2 regions of the Microbacterium sp. PI-SA-G genome follow, and region 2 is predicted to be linked to the other one. Evidence: predicted binding sites of a transcription regulator. Region 2 holds the regulator's gene; the other holds the start of a gene.
The links. The regulator HrcA, encoded in region 2, represses chaperone genes, less so after heat shock. The targets are predictions, from matches to a motif close to TTNGCACTCGNNNNNNNCGAGTGCNAA.

Region 1 (5,077 bases), 1.1 Mb from region 2:
GCAGTCCAGCGGGCAGCTGAATCAGTTCTCGGGTGAGGAACGCGAACGCGCGGAAGAGCTTCTGGAGGACGACGAGACCGCCTCGCTTCAGATCGTCGGCTCGTTCCGCGACGAGCCGGTCTGGCTGATCGATCGTTTTCTGGACGACGGCGTCGAGCGCTGCCTCGTCGTCGATGCGGTCGAGGAGCACTCGCAGTGCGCGCGGAGCGAGGATGCGGTCGACAGCGGCATCAGCACGCTGGTGTTCGTCGACGACGGTGCCGGCGGATCGGAGGCATGGAGCCTCCAGGTGGCCTACACGGTGAACCAGATGCCGTACCTCGTGGTGGCCCGCGAGTTGGATCCGGCGAACCTGACCTCGGGCGAGACGTACCAGGAGTACGGCGATCGTGTCGAGGTCGGCGGCGAGCAGGGCGACCCGATCGAGGTCTCGTCCGGCACCGCCCCGGGCGACTGAGCCGGACTACGCGGCCGCCGGCACCCGGTCGGCGAGGATCGCCACACGCTGCGAACCGACGCGCGCGAGGATCAGGGTCGCCGACGCGTCGCCGCGCAGCGTCAGCTTCTTGCGGAACGCGGCCGGATCGATGTCGACACCGCGCTTCTTGATCTCGAGCGTGCCGATGCCGCCCGCCTTCAACGCCGCGTTGATCGCCTTCGGGTTCACGGTCAGCGTCTCGCGCACGCGGAACGACTGCACGAACGGACTCGTCAGCGCGGCATCCGAGGTCAGATAGGCGATCTTCGGATCGAGCATGCCGGCGTCGAGGCTGCGGGCGACATCGCCGATCAGGCGCGCGCGGATCACCGCGCCGTCGGGCTCGTGCACGAAGGCGCCGAGCGGCCGCACCGGCGCGTCTTCGGTGTCAGCGCCGGAGGTCATCTCGTGCGAGCGCTCGCCGCGGATCACCAGTGCCGAGCGACGCACGCCGTCGCGGGCGAGCTCTCGCGTCCAGACCACGAGCTCCACCACGCTGCCGTCGGCGCTGACCCACTGCGCCTCGGCATCGGTCGGCAGCGCGTCGCGGTCGTGGGCGGGGCCGAGCTTGATGCCGGTCGGGATGCGTGACGCGAGATCGAACGCCCAGTCCAGCGAGGGGGAGTAGTCGTCGGCCGAGACGCGGCGGGTCTCGCTGTGACCGGCGGTGCGGCGGGCCGGGTCCATCCACACCGCGCCGAACCCGCTGATGTCGGTCTCTTCGGCGGTGCCGTGCTGCACGACGACGCTCGCCTCACCCGCGTCGGTCTGCGCGAACGGGGCGAGGTTGTACGCGGCGAGGGCGGCCGTGACCTCGTCGGCGTCGACCGCGAGCACGCCGAGTCCGGCACCCGCGAACGCCAGGGCGTCGCCGCCGATGCCGCAGCCCAGATCGGCGACGCTCGTGATGCCGGCCTGGCGGATGCGCTGTGCGTGGCGTGCGGCGACCCCGAGACGCGTGGCCTGCTCGAGGCCGGCGCGGGTGAACAGCATCCGCCCCCCGAAGGGGCCGAACTTCGCCGTGGCGCGTGCCCGCAGCGTGGCCTGCCCGACCACCGCGGTGACCAGCTCGGGGGAGTGTCCTGCAGCCCGCAGCCGCGAGACGGCGTGCGCGACCTCGGCGGTCGACTCGATCGGATCGAGACCGTCGAGCAGCGCCAGGCCGTCGGGGGTCAGCAGGGCGCGCAGCTCGGTCATCTCCACGCGTCCAGCCTAGGGCGCGGGTGCCGCCGGCTGGCACTCGCATTGCATGAGTGCCAGCCGAACGCATAGACTGGATTAGCACTCTCGGGTTGAGAGTGCGAACAAGTCTTTCGTGTCAGCGTCAAGAAAGAAGAGGTAGACCGTGTCGGTTTCCATCAAGCCGCTCGAAGACCGCATCGTCATCCAGCAGGTCGAGGCAGAGCAGACCACCGCGAGTGGACTGGTCATCCCCGACACCGCCAAGGAGAAGCCCCAGGAGGGCGAGGTCGTGGCTGTCGGCCCCGGCCGCATCGACGACAACGGCAACCGCGTTCCGATCGACGTCGCCGTGGGCGACCGTGTCCTGTACAGCAAGTACGGCGGCACCGAGATCAAGTTCGGCGCAGACGAGTTCCTCGTCCTGTCGGCTCGCGACGTTCTCGCGGTCGTGGTTCGCTGATCCCCTGAACTCAGGTTCTCGGAAGGGCCCGGATGCTTCGTGCATCCGGGCCCTTCCTGCGTGTCCGGTCGCCGCCGCCCGCGGGCGTAGGGTTGTGCGGTGATCCCCGAGACGACCCGCGCCACTCAGACCGCCGGAGTCGCCTACGCCGGGGGAGCGTATCTGCTCTGGGGAGTGCTGCCGCTCTACTTCCTGCTGCTCGTGCCGACGGGTCCGTGGGAGGTCGTGGCCTGGCGTGTGCTGCTCTCCTTCGTCTTCTGCCTGGCGCTGCTCACGGTCATGCGCGGCTGGGGCGCGCTGCGCGCGATCATCCGCGACCCGAAGCTGCTCGCGTGGACGGCGCTGGCCGGGCTGCTGATCTACGTCAACTGGCAGGTCTTCCTGATCGGCACACTCACCGGTCACGTGGTGGAGACCAGCCTCGGGTACTTCATCAACCCGATCACCACCGTGCTGCTGGGTGTCTTCGTGCTGAAGGAGCGCATTCGGCGCCTGCAGTGGGCCGCGATCGCGATCGCCGCGCTCGCCGTGGTCGTCATCGTCGTGGGCTACCGCGCCTTCCCGTGGATCGCGCTGTCGCTCACCGCCTCGTTCGGGCTGTACGGCCTCATCAAGAAGAAGATCGGCCCCGCGGTCGACGCCGTCAGCGGACTCACGCTCGAGTCGTTCTGGCTGATCCCGATCGCGATCGTGCAGCTGGTCATCGTGGCGTCGACGCCCGTGGGCATCACCCTGGGTGCCCACGGCACCTGGCACGCGGTGCTGCTGGCGTTCGCGGGCGTGGCCACCGCGGTGCCGCTGCTGCTGTTCGCCGCCGGCGCCCGCCGCATCCACCTCACCGTGATCGGCATGATCCAGTTCATCACCCCGGTGATGCAGTTCATCATCGGCGTCGCCCTGCTGCACGAGCCGATGCCGATCGAGCGCTGGATCGGCTTCATCATCGTGTGGATCGCCATCGGCGTGTTCGTCATCGACCTGCTGCTCGCCGCCCGTCGTGGCCGCAGAACTCCGGTCGCCCAGGCCCCCTGAACCTGGGACGCACCCGGGATGGCATTCGGTGTCGGATCGTTAACGCACCGAAATACTTGCGACACCTGTGAACGGGCTGAACGGCCTAGGGTTAGAGCACCCGAACCGTGGTCACGATCCACGTTCTGTTAAGCAAGGGAGCACCAATGAACGCACTGAAGGGTTCGCGCACCGCGAAGGTCTTCGCAGGGATGGCGCTGCTCAGCGCATCCGCTCTGGTCATCGCGGGCTGCAGCAGCACGCCGGCCGCCGAGCCTTCGGAAGGCGGTGGAGACAAGCCCGCAGCCGACCTGACGCTGAAGCTGGGTTCGCTCCTGCCGCAGACCGGTTCGCTCGCGTTCCTCGGACCGCCCATGGAATCGGGCGTCGGACTCGCCGTTCAGGAGATCAACGAGGCCGCCGCGGGCGTCACCATCGACCTCACCGCTGAGGACGAGGGCGACACCGACACCAAGGCGTACGAGACCTCCATCACCAAGCTCCAGGGCGCGGGCGTCACGGCCATCGTCGGAGCCGCGGCATCCGGTGTCTCCAAGCTGATCCTCGACGGAAACGTCAGCGCCGGCATCCTCCAGATCTCGGCCTCGAACACGTCGCCCGACTTCACCGCGTGGGACGACGAGGGCCTGTACTTCCGCACCGCCCCGAGCGACCTGCTCCAGGGCGAGGTGCTCGGCAACCTGATCGCCGAGGACGGCGCGAAGACGCTCGGCATCATCTACCAGAACGACGCCTACGGCACCGGTCTGAACGACGCCATCACCACCACGTTCGAGGGCACCGGCGGCGAGGTCGTCGAGGCCGTGTCGTTCAACGTCGGCGACGCGCAGTTCGACGCTCAGGTCGAGTCCATCAAGGCACAGAACCCCGACGCCGTCGCGATCGTCTCGTTCGACCAGTTCAAGACGCTCGCACCGCTGCTGGTGAACGCCGGCATCACGGCCGACAAGTTCTACCTGGTCGACGGAAACCTCTCGGACTACGGCGACGAGCTGTCGGTCTCGCTCGAGGGCGCGCAGGGCACGAAGGCCGGTCCCGCGCTCGCGGATGACTTCACCGACCGCCTGCAGACGTACTGGACCGGCGAGGGCAACCCCGAGGTCAAGGACTTCACGTACGCGGCTGAGGCATACGACGCCGTCGTGCTCGTGGCACTCGCCTCGCTCGTGGCAGGCTCCACCGAGGGTGCGGACATCGCTGCGGCGATGGCCGAGGTCTCGGGCGGCACCGGCGACGGAGAGGCGTGCACCAGCTTCGCCGACTGCGCCAAGATCATCAACGACGGCGGAACGGCTGACTACGACGGCTACTCCGGCGACGTGACGTTCGACGAGGCGGGCGACCCCCAGGGCGCCTCCATCGGCATCTACGAGTACGGTGCCGACAACATGATCAGCCGCACCAACTGATCACAGCACGCATACGAAGGCCCCGGACGCGAGTTCGGGGCCTTCGTCGTGTGTGGGGCTGTGCGCGGGGAGGGGCCGCATATGGCCGCTTCGCGGGTGGGGTTGCGGCGTGTTGTGACCCCTGCTGCGCGGAGCCGGTGGGGCTGTGCGCGGGGAGGGGTCGCATATGGCCGCTTCGCGGGCAGGGTTGCGGCGTGTTGTGACCCCTGCTGCGCGGAGCGCGCGGCGACCCGGCCGGGAGGGTCGCATATGGCCGCTTCGCGGGTGGGGTTGCGGCGTGTTGTGACCCCTGCCACACAGCAGAGGGGCGGATGCCGCAGCATCCGCCCCTCTGCGTCCGGCTCAGGCGGCGTCGGTGCCGAGCGTGCCGAGGTACAGCCCGATGACCTTGGGGTCGTTCAGCAGGTCGCGCCCGGTGCCCTCGTATGCGTCCTTGCCCTGATCGAGCACGTATCCGCGGTCGCAGATCTGCAGGCAGCGTCGCGCGTTCTGCTCGACCATGATCGTGGTCACGCC
Region 2 (5,077 bases):
CGAGAAGCTCGTCGACGAGCTTCTTCGCCTCGGCGACGTCGGAGCGGGATCCGCTCAGCGTGATCTCGTTGCCGCGGACGAGGACCTGCACCGCGCGGTGCTCCTTCTCGAGCATGCGGAGCAGTCGATCCTGCGGGCCCAGCAGCTGCACCATCGCGACGCCGTCGACGTAGATCTTCTCGACCGCCTCGGGGGCGGGTCTGTTCAATGAGCGCTCCTGCGGCGCACGCGCCTCCGCGGCGCTCTGGGACTCGTCGTTGTCAGACACCGACACTCTTCTCGTTCAGGCCGCCACCCATCACGTGGGCGTGGACATGGAATACGGTCTGCCCGGCGTTCGCACCCGTGTTGAACACGAGGCGGAAGTCGCCGTCATCGGTGTGCGCGGCTGCGAGCCGCGATGCGAAGGCGATCAGCTCGGCCAGAAGGGCAGGGTCACCGGCCGCGAGTTCGGTGACGTCGCGGTACTCGGCGGTCTTGGGAATCACGAGCAGGTGCACAGGAGCCTGAGGCGCGATGTCTCGCAAAGCGAAGAGGCTCTCGGTCTCGTCGATGATCTCTCCCGGGATCTCCCCGGACAGGATGTGCGTGAAGATCGAGGGTTCCGTCATGGGTCCAAGTCTACTGATCGGCACGCGGCAGGGCCCCTCGGATGCGGGACTGCTCACCAGCGCCCGAGCGCCACGGAGAGCACCGCGATCGCTGCGGGACCGGCCGTGGAGGTCCGCAGCACCGTGTCGCCGAGCAGCACCCTCTCGGCACCGGCCTCGCTGAGTCGCCCGAGTTCTTCCGGCGCGATCCCGCCTTCGGGACCGACCACGAGGATCAGGTCGCGTCCGTCGGGACGTACCTCGGAGAGCCGAACCGGCGCAGTCGGATCGAGCAGCAGCATCCGTGCCCTCGCCGCCCGCTCCGCGAGCTGCGCGGTGGTGACCGGAGCTGCGACGTCCGGGATCCACGCCCGGTGCGCCTGCTTCGCCGCCTCGCGCACGATCGTCGACCAACGCTCGCGCCCCTTGACCGCTTTCGCGCCCTCCCATCGCGACACGCTGCGGGCAGCCTGCCACGGAACGATCTCGTCGACCCCCAGCTCGCATGCCGCCTGCACCGCCAACTCGTCGCGGTCTCCCTTGGCGAGTGCCTGAACGAGCGTGATGCGCGGGCTCGCCGCCGGCTGCACGGTGCGCTGCGAGATGCGCACGTCGACCTGCGATGGCGACACCGTCTCGGCGGTGCCGGAGAGCCAGACGCCCGCGCCGTCGCCGATCGTGATCGCCTCGCCCACACGGAGCCGACGCACGACCGCCGCATGCTTCGCCTCGGCGCCGGTCAGCGACACGAGGCCGCCGACCGCCGCATCCGACGACGACTCGACGAGAAAGTGCAGCGCCATGGATCAGTGCGAGCGGAAGCGGTCGCGGAGCTTCGAGAACAGTCCCTGCTGGAACTGCGACAGCTGCGGTCCCGGCGTCTTGGACTTCTTGGCGAAGTCCTCGATCAGGGCCCGCTGCGCCGAGTCGAGCTTGGTCGGCGTCACCACCTGCACGCCGACGCGCAGGTCGCCTCGCTGAGTACCGCGCAGCGGAGTGATGCCGCGCCCCTTGATCGTGAGCACGTCACCCGATTGCACGCCGGGACGGATCTCCAGGTCGACAGAACCGTCGAGTCCTTCGATCTCGGTCTCGGTGCCGAGGATCGCGTCGGTCATCGACACCTCGAGCGTCGCGAGCAGATCGTCGCCGTCGCGGCTGAAGGCGGGGTGCGGGTTGACGGTGACCTCGACGTACAGGTCTCCGTGGGGACCGCCTGCCTTGCCGACCTCACCCGAACCGGGCAGCTGCAGACGCAGGCCGGTCTCGACGCCGGCCGGGATGTCGAGCGAGACGGTCCGGCGCGAACGCACGCGGCCCTGACCGCCGCAGGTGCCGCACGGGAACGGGATCGTCGTGCCGTAGCCCTCGCAGGTGCCGCAGGGCTGCGAGGTGACGACGTTGCCCAGCAGGCTACGCACCTGGCGCTGCACGTGACCGGAGCCGCCGCAGATGTCGCAGGTCACCGGAGAGGTGCCCTCCTGGCAGCACGAGCCCTGACACGTCTCGCAGAGCACCGCGGTGTCGACTTCGATGTCGCGATGCGCCCCGAACACGACGTCGCCGAGGTCGAGCGTCACCCGAACCAGCGCGTCCTGACCGCGCTCGCGGCGCGAACGCGGTCGACCGCCGCGGCCGCCGCCCTGGGCGGCGCCGAAGAACGTCTCGAAGATGTCGCCGAACCCGCCGAAGTTGCCGCCGAAGTTGCCTGCAGCGCCGTCACCGCCGCCCATGTCGTAGCGACGGCGCGACTCGTCGTCGCTGAGCACGTCGTACGCGTGCGTCACGAGCTTGAACTTCTCGGCGGCATCCTCACCCGGGTTCACATCCGGGTGCAGCTGCCGTGCCAGACGTCGGTACGCCTTCTTGATCTCGTCGATCGACGCGTCTCGGGACACCCCGAGAACTTCATAGTGGTCCGCCACAATCGCCTTCCTGCGTGTGTCTCATCGCGAGCCGCGTCAGCGGCTCGCCTCGTCTTCGTCGAGCATCCGCGTGAGGTATCGGGCCACGGCCCGCGCCGCAGCGAGGTTGCTCGGGTAGTCCATCCGGGTGGGGCCCATCACGCCGACTCGTGCCATCCCGCTGGGAGCGGCGTAGTTGCTGGTGACGATCGACGCCTCGCCCAGGCCGAACGACGCGTTCTCGGTGCCGATGCTCGCGGCGAGCCCGTGCTCGTCGGTCACCATCTCGCTCATCAGCCGCAGCAGCGTCACCTGCTCCTCGATCGCCTCGAGGAGTGGGTGGATGCTGCCGCGGAAATCCTGTTCACGCCGTGCGAGTGTCGCCGCGCCCGCCATCACCAGGCGCTCCTGCCGGAACTCGCCCAGTTCGTCCATCACGACGGCGGCGAGCGAGTGCAGCGCCCGGTCGTCGGGCGTCAGCTCTCCTGCCAGCAGTTCCTGCAGGCGGTCGGAGGCCGCGCTGATCGCCTGTCCGGTGATCAGCGCCGACAGCCGCGCGCGCAGCAGGACCAGGTCGTTCTCATCGAGATCGACGGGAAGCGGAGCGATGCGCTGCGAGACGCCGCCGGCGTCGGTCACCAGCACGATCAACAGGCGATTGGGGGCGAGCCCGACGAGCTCGACGTGCGTCACATGCGCGCGGGCGAACGACGGGTACTGCGCGAGGGCGACCTGACCGGTGAGCTGCGTCAGCACGCGCACGGTGCGGACCATCAGGTCGTCGAGGTCGGCCGGCGTGCCGAGGAAGGACTCGATCGCCGAGCGCTGCGCGGTCGACAGCGGCCGCAGCTGCGCGAGGTGATTGACGAACACGCGGTAGCCCTTGTCAGTCGGCACGCGGCCAGACGACGTGTGGGGTGCGGCGATCAGCTCCTCGTCTTCGAGGAGCGCCATGTCGTTGCGGATCGTCGCGGCCGAGACACCGAAGTGGTGGCGGTCGACGATGGAACGGCTGCCGACGGGTTCGTGGGTCTCGACGTAGTCCTGCACGATCGCGCGGAGAACCTGGAGTCCTCGTTCGGTGACCATCGACTTCCCCTTCCGCTGGCACTCGGATACTCAGAGTGCCAATTCTACCCCGCGCCGCCGACGAACCGCCGATGCGGGGCGACGTCAGTCGGTCAGCTCTCGCACCACGGCGTCGGCGAGCAGACGGCCGCGCAGCGTCAGCGTCACGCGGCCGCGGATCGCGGAGACCGGGTCGACCAGCCCGTCGGCGATCAGACCGGCCACTCGCGCGCGGTTTCCGGCCGGCAGATCGGCGACGGCGATACCCTCCGCGAGACGGCTGAGCAGGAGCACCTGCTCGAGCATGCGCGCCCGCGGATCCGGGCGCTCGGTTCCCGCCGCCGGTGATTCGGATGCCGCGAGACGCTGGGCGTACGCGGCAGGATGCTTCACGTTCCACCAGCGGAGACCGGCGACGTGGCTGTGTGCCCCGGGACCGAAGCCCCACCAGTCACTCCCCCGCCAGTAGGCCAGGTTGTGCCGGGAGCGGTTGTCCGCACGTCCGGTGCCGTCCGTTCTCGCGGCCGTCGACGGACGCGCCCAGTTGCTGACCTCGTACCACTCGAATCCGGCGGCGCCCAGGCGCGCGTCGGCGAGCTCGTACATGTCGGCCTGCAGGTCGTCGTCGGGCGTCGGCACCTCGCCGCGGCGGATCTGACGGGCGAGTTTCGTGCCGTCCTCGATGATCAGGGCGTAGGCCGAGATGTGATCGGACTCCAGCGCCAATGCGGCGTCGAGCGACGCCTCCCAGTCCGACAGCGACTCCCCCGGAGCGCCGTAGATCAGGTCGACGCTGACGGCGAGACCGGCGTCCTTCGCCGCCGCGACGGCCGTCAGCACGTTCTCGGGCTGGTGCGTGCGATCCAACGCCGCGAGCACGTGAGGCACCGCCGACTGCATGCCCACCGAGAGACGCGTCACACCGGCATCCGCCAGAATGCGCGCGACCTCCGGCGTCACCGTGTCGGGGTTCGCCTCGACGGTGACCTCGGCCCCGTCGGCGAGTCCGAACGCCGAGACGGCGGCATCGAGCATCCGCGCCAGATCCCCGGCGGGCAACAGGGTCGGCGTCCCGCCGCCGAAGAAGACCGTGTCCATCGGGCGCAGCGCTCCGGCATCGCCGAGCACCCGCTTCGCGAGCGAGATCTCGTCGAGCAGGGTGGAGGCGTAGTCCTCCTGCTTCGCACCGCGCAGTTCACTCGAGGTGTACGTGTTGAAGTCGCAGTAGCCGCAGCGGACGCGGCAGAACGGGATGTGCAGGTATGCCGAGAAGGGCACGGCCGTGTCGATCGGCAGATCGCCGGGAAGGCGGCCGTCAGTGGGGGCCGGATCGCCGAGAGGGAGCGGTCCCGCCATCAGACGGGGGTCGCGTACAACGGAGAGATGGCGCGGAGGTACCGCGCGAAGAGCTCACGCCGCCGACGCTTCACCAGCGGAGGGATCGCACGGTACAGCACCGAGTTCGGAGCGTCGAAGGCGCGGACGGTGAACCAGACCTCGTCGTTGTCCTCGCGC

Region 1: the regulator HrcA is predicted to act here: its motif matches at 1,712-1,738, upstream of groES (co-chaperone GroES).

What each region holds. Positions count from the first base shown of each region.
Region 1 covers NZ_CM170103.1:1,366,868-1,371,944, reverse strand. Annotated here, with positions in the region: gene AC2D10_RS06695 (hypothetical protein) at 1-457, shown strand, start outside; gene AC2D10_RS06690 (class I SAM-dependent methyltransferase) at 464-1,681, opposite strand; gene groES (co-chaperone GroES) at 1,824-2,120, shown strand; gene rarD (EamA family transporter RarD) at 2,220-3,152, shown strand; gene AC2D10_RS06675 (ABC transporter substrate-binding protein) at 3,299-4,561, shown strand; gene AC2D10_RS06670 (ABC transporter ATP-binding protein) at 4,904-5,077, opposite strand, start outside.
Region 2 covers NZ_CM170103.1:273,747-278,823, reverse strand. Annotated here, with positions in the region: gene AC2D10_RS01435 (PhoH family protein) at 1-154, opposite strand, end outside; gene AC2D10_RS01430 (HIT domain-containing protein) at 261-611, opposite strand; gene AC2D10_RS01425 (16S rRNA (uracil(1498)-N(3))-methyltransferase) at 665-1,393, opposite strand; gene dnaJ (molecular chaperone DnaJ) at 1,397-2,515, opposite strand; gene hrcA (heat-inducible transcriptional repressor HrcA) at 2,552-3,583, opposite strand; gene hemW (radical SAM family heme chaperone HemW) at 3,668-4,918, opposite strand; gene AC2D10_RS01405 (DUF1990 domain-containing protein) at 4,918-5,077, opposite strand, start outside.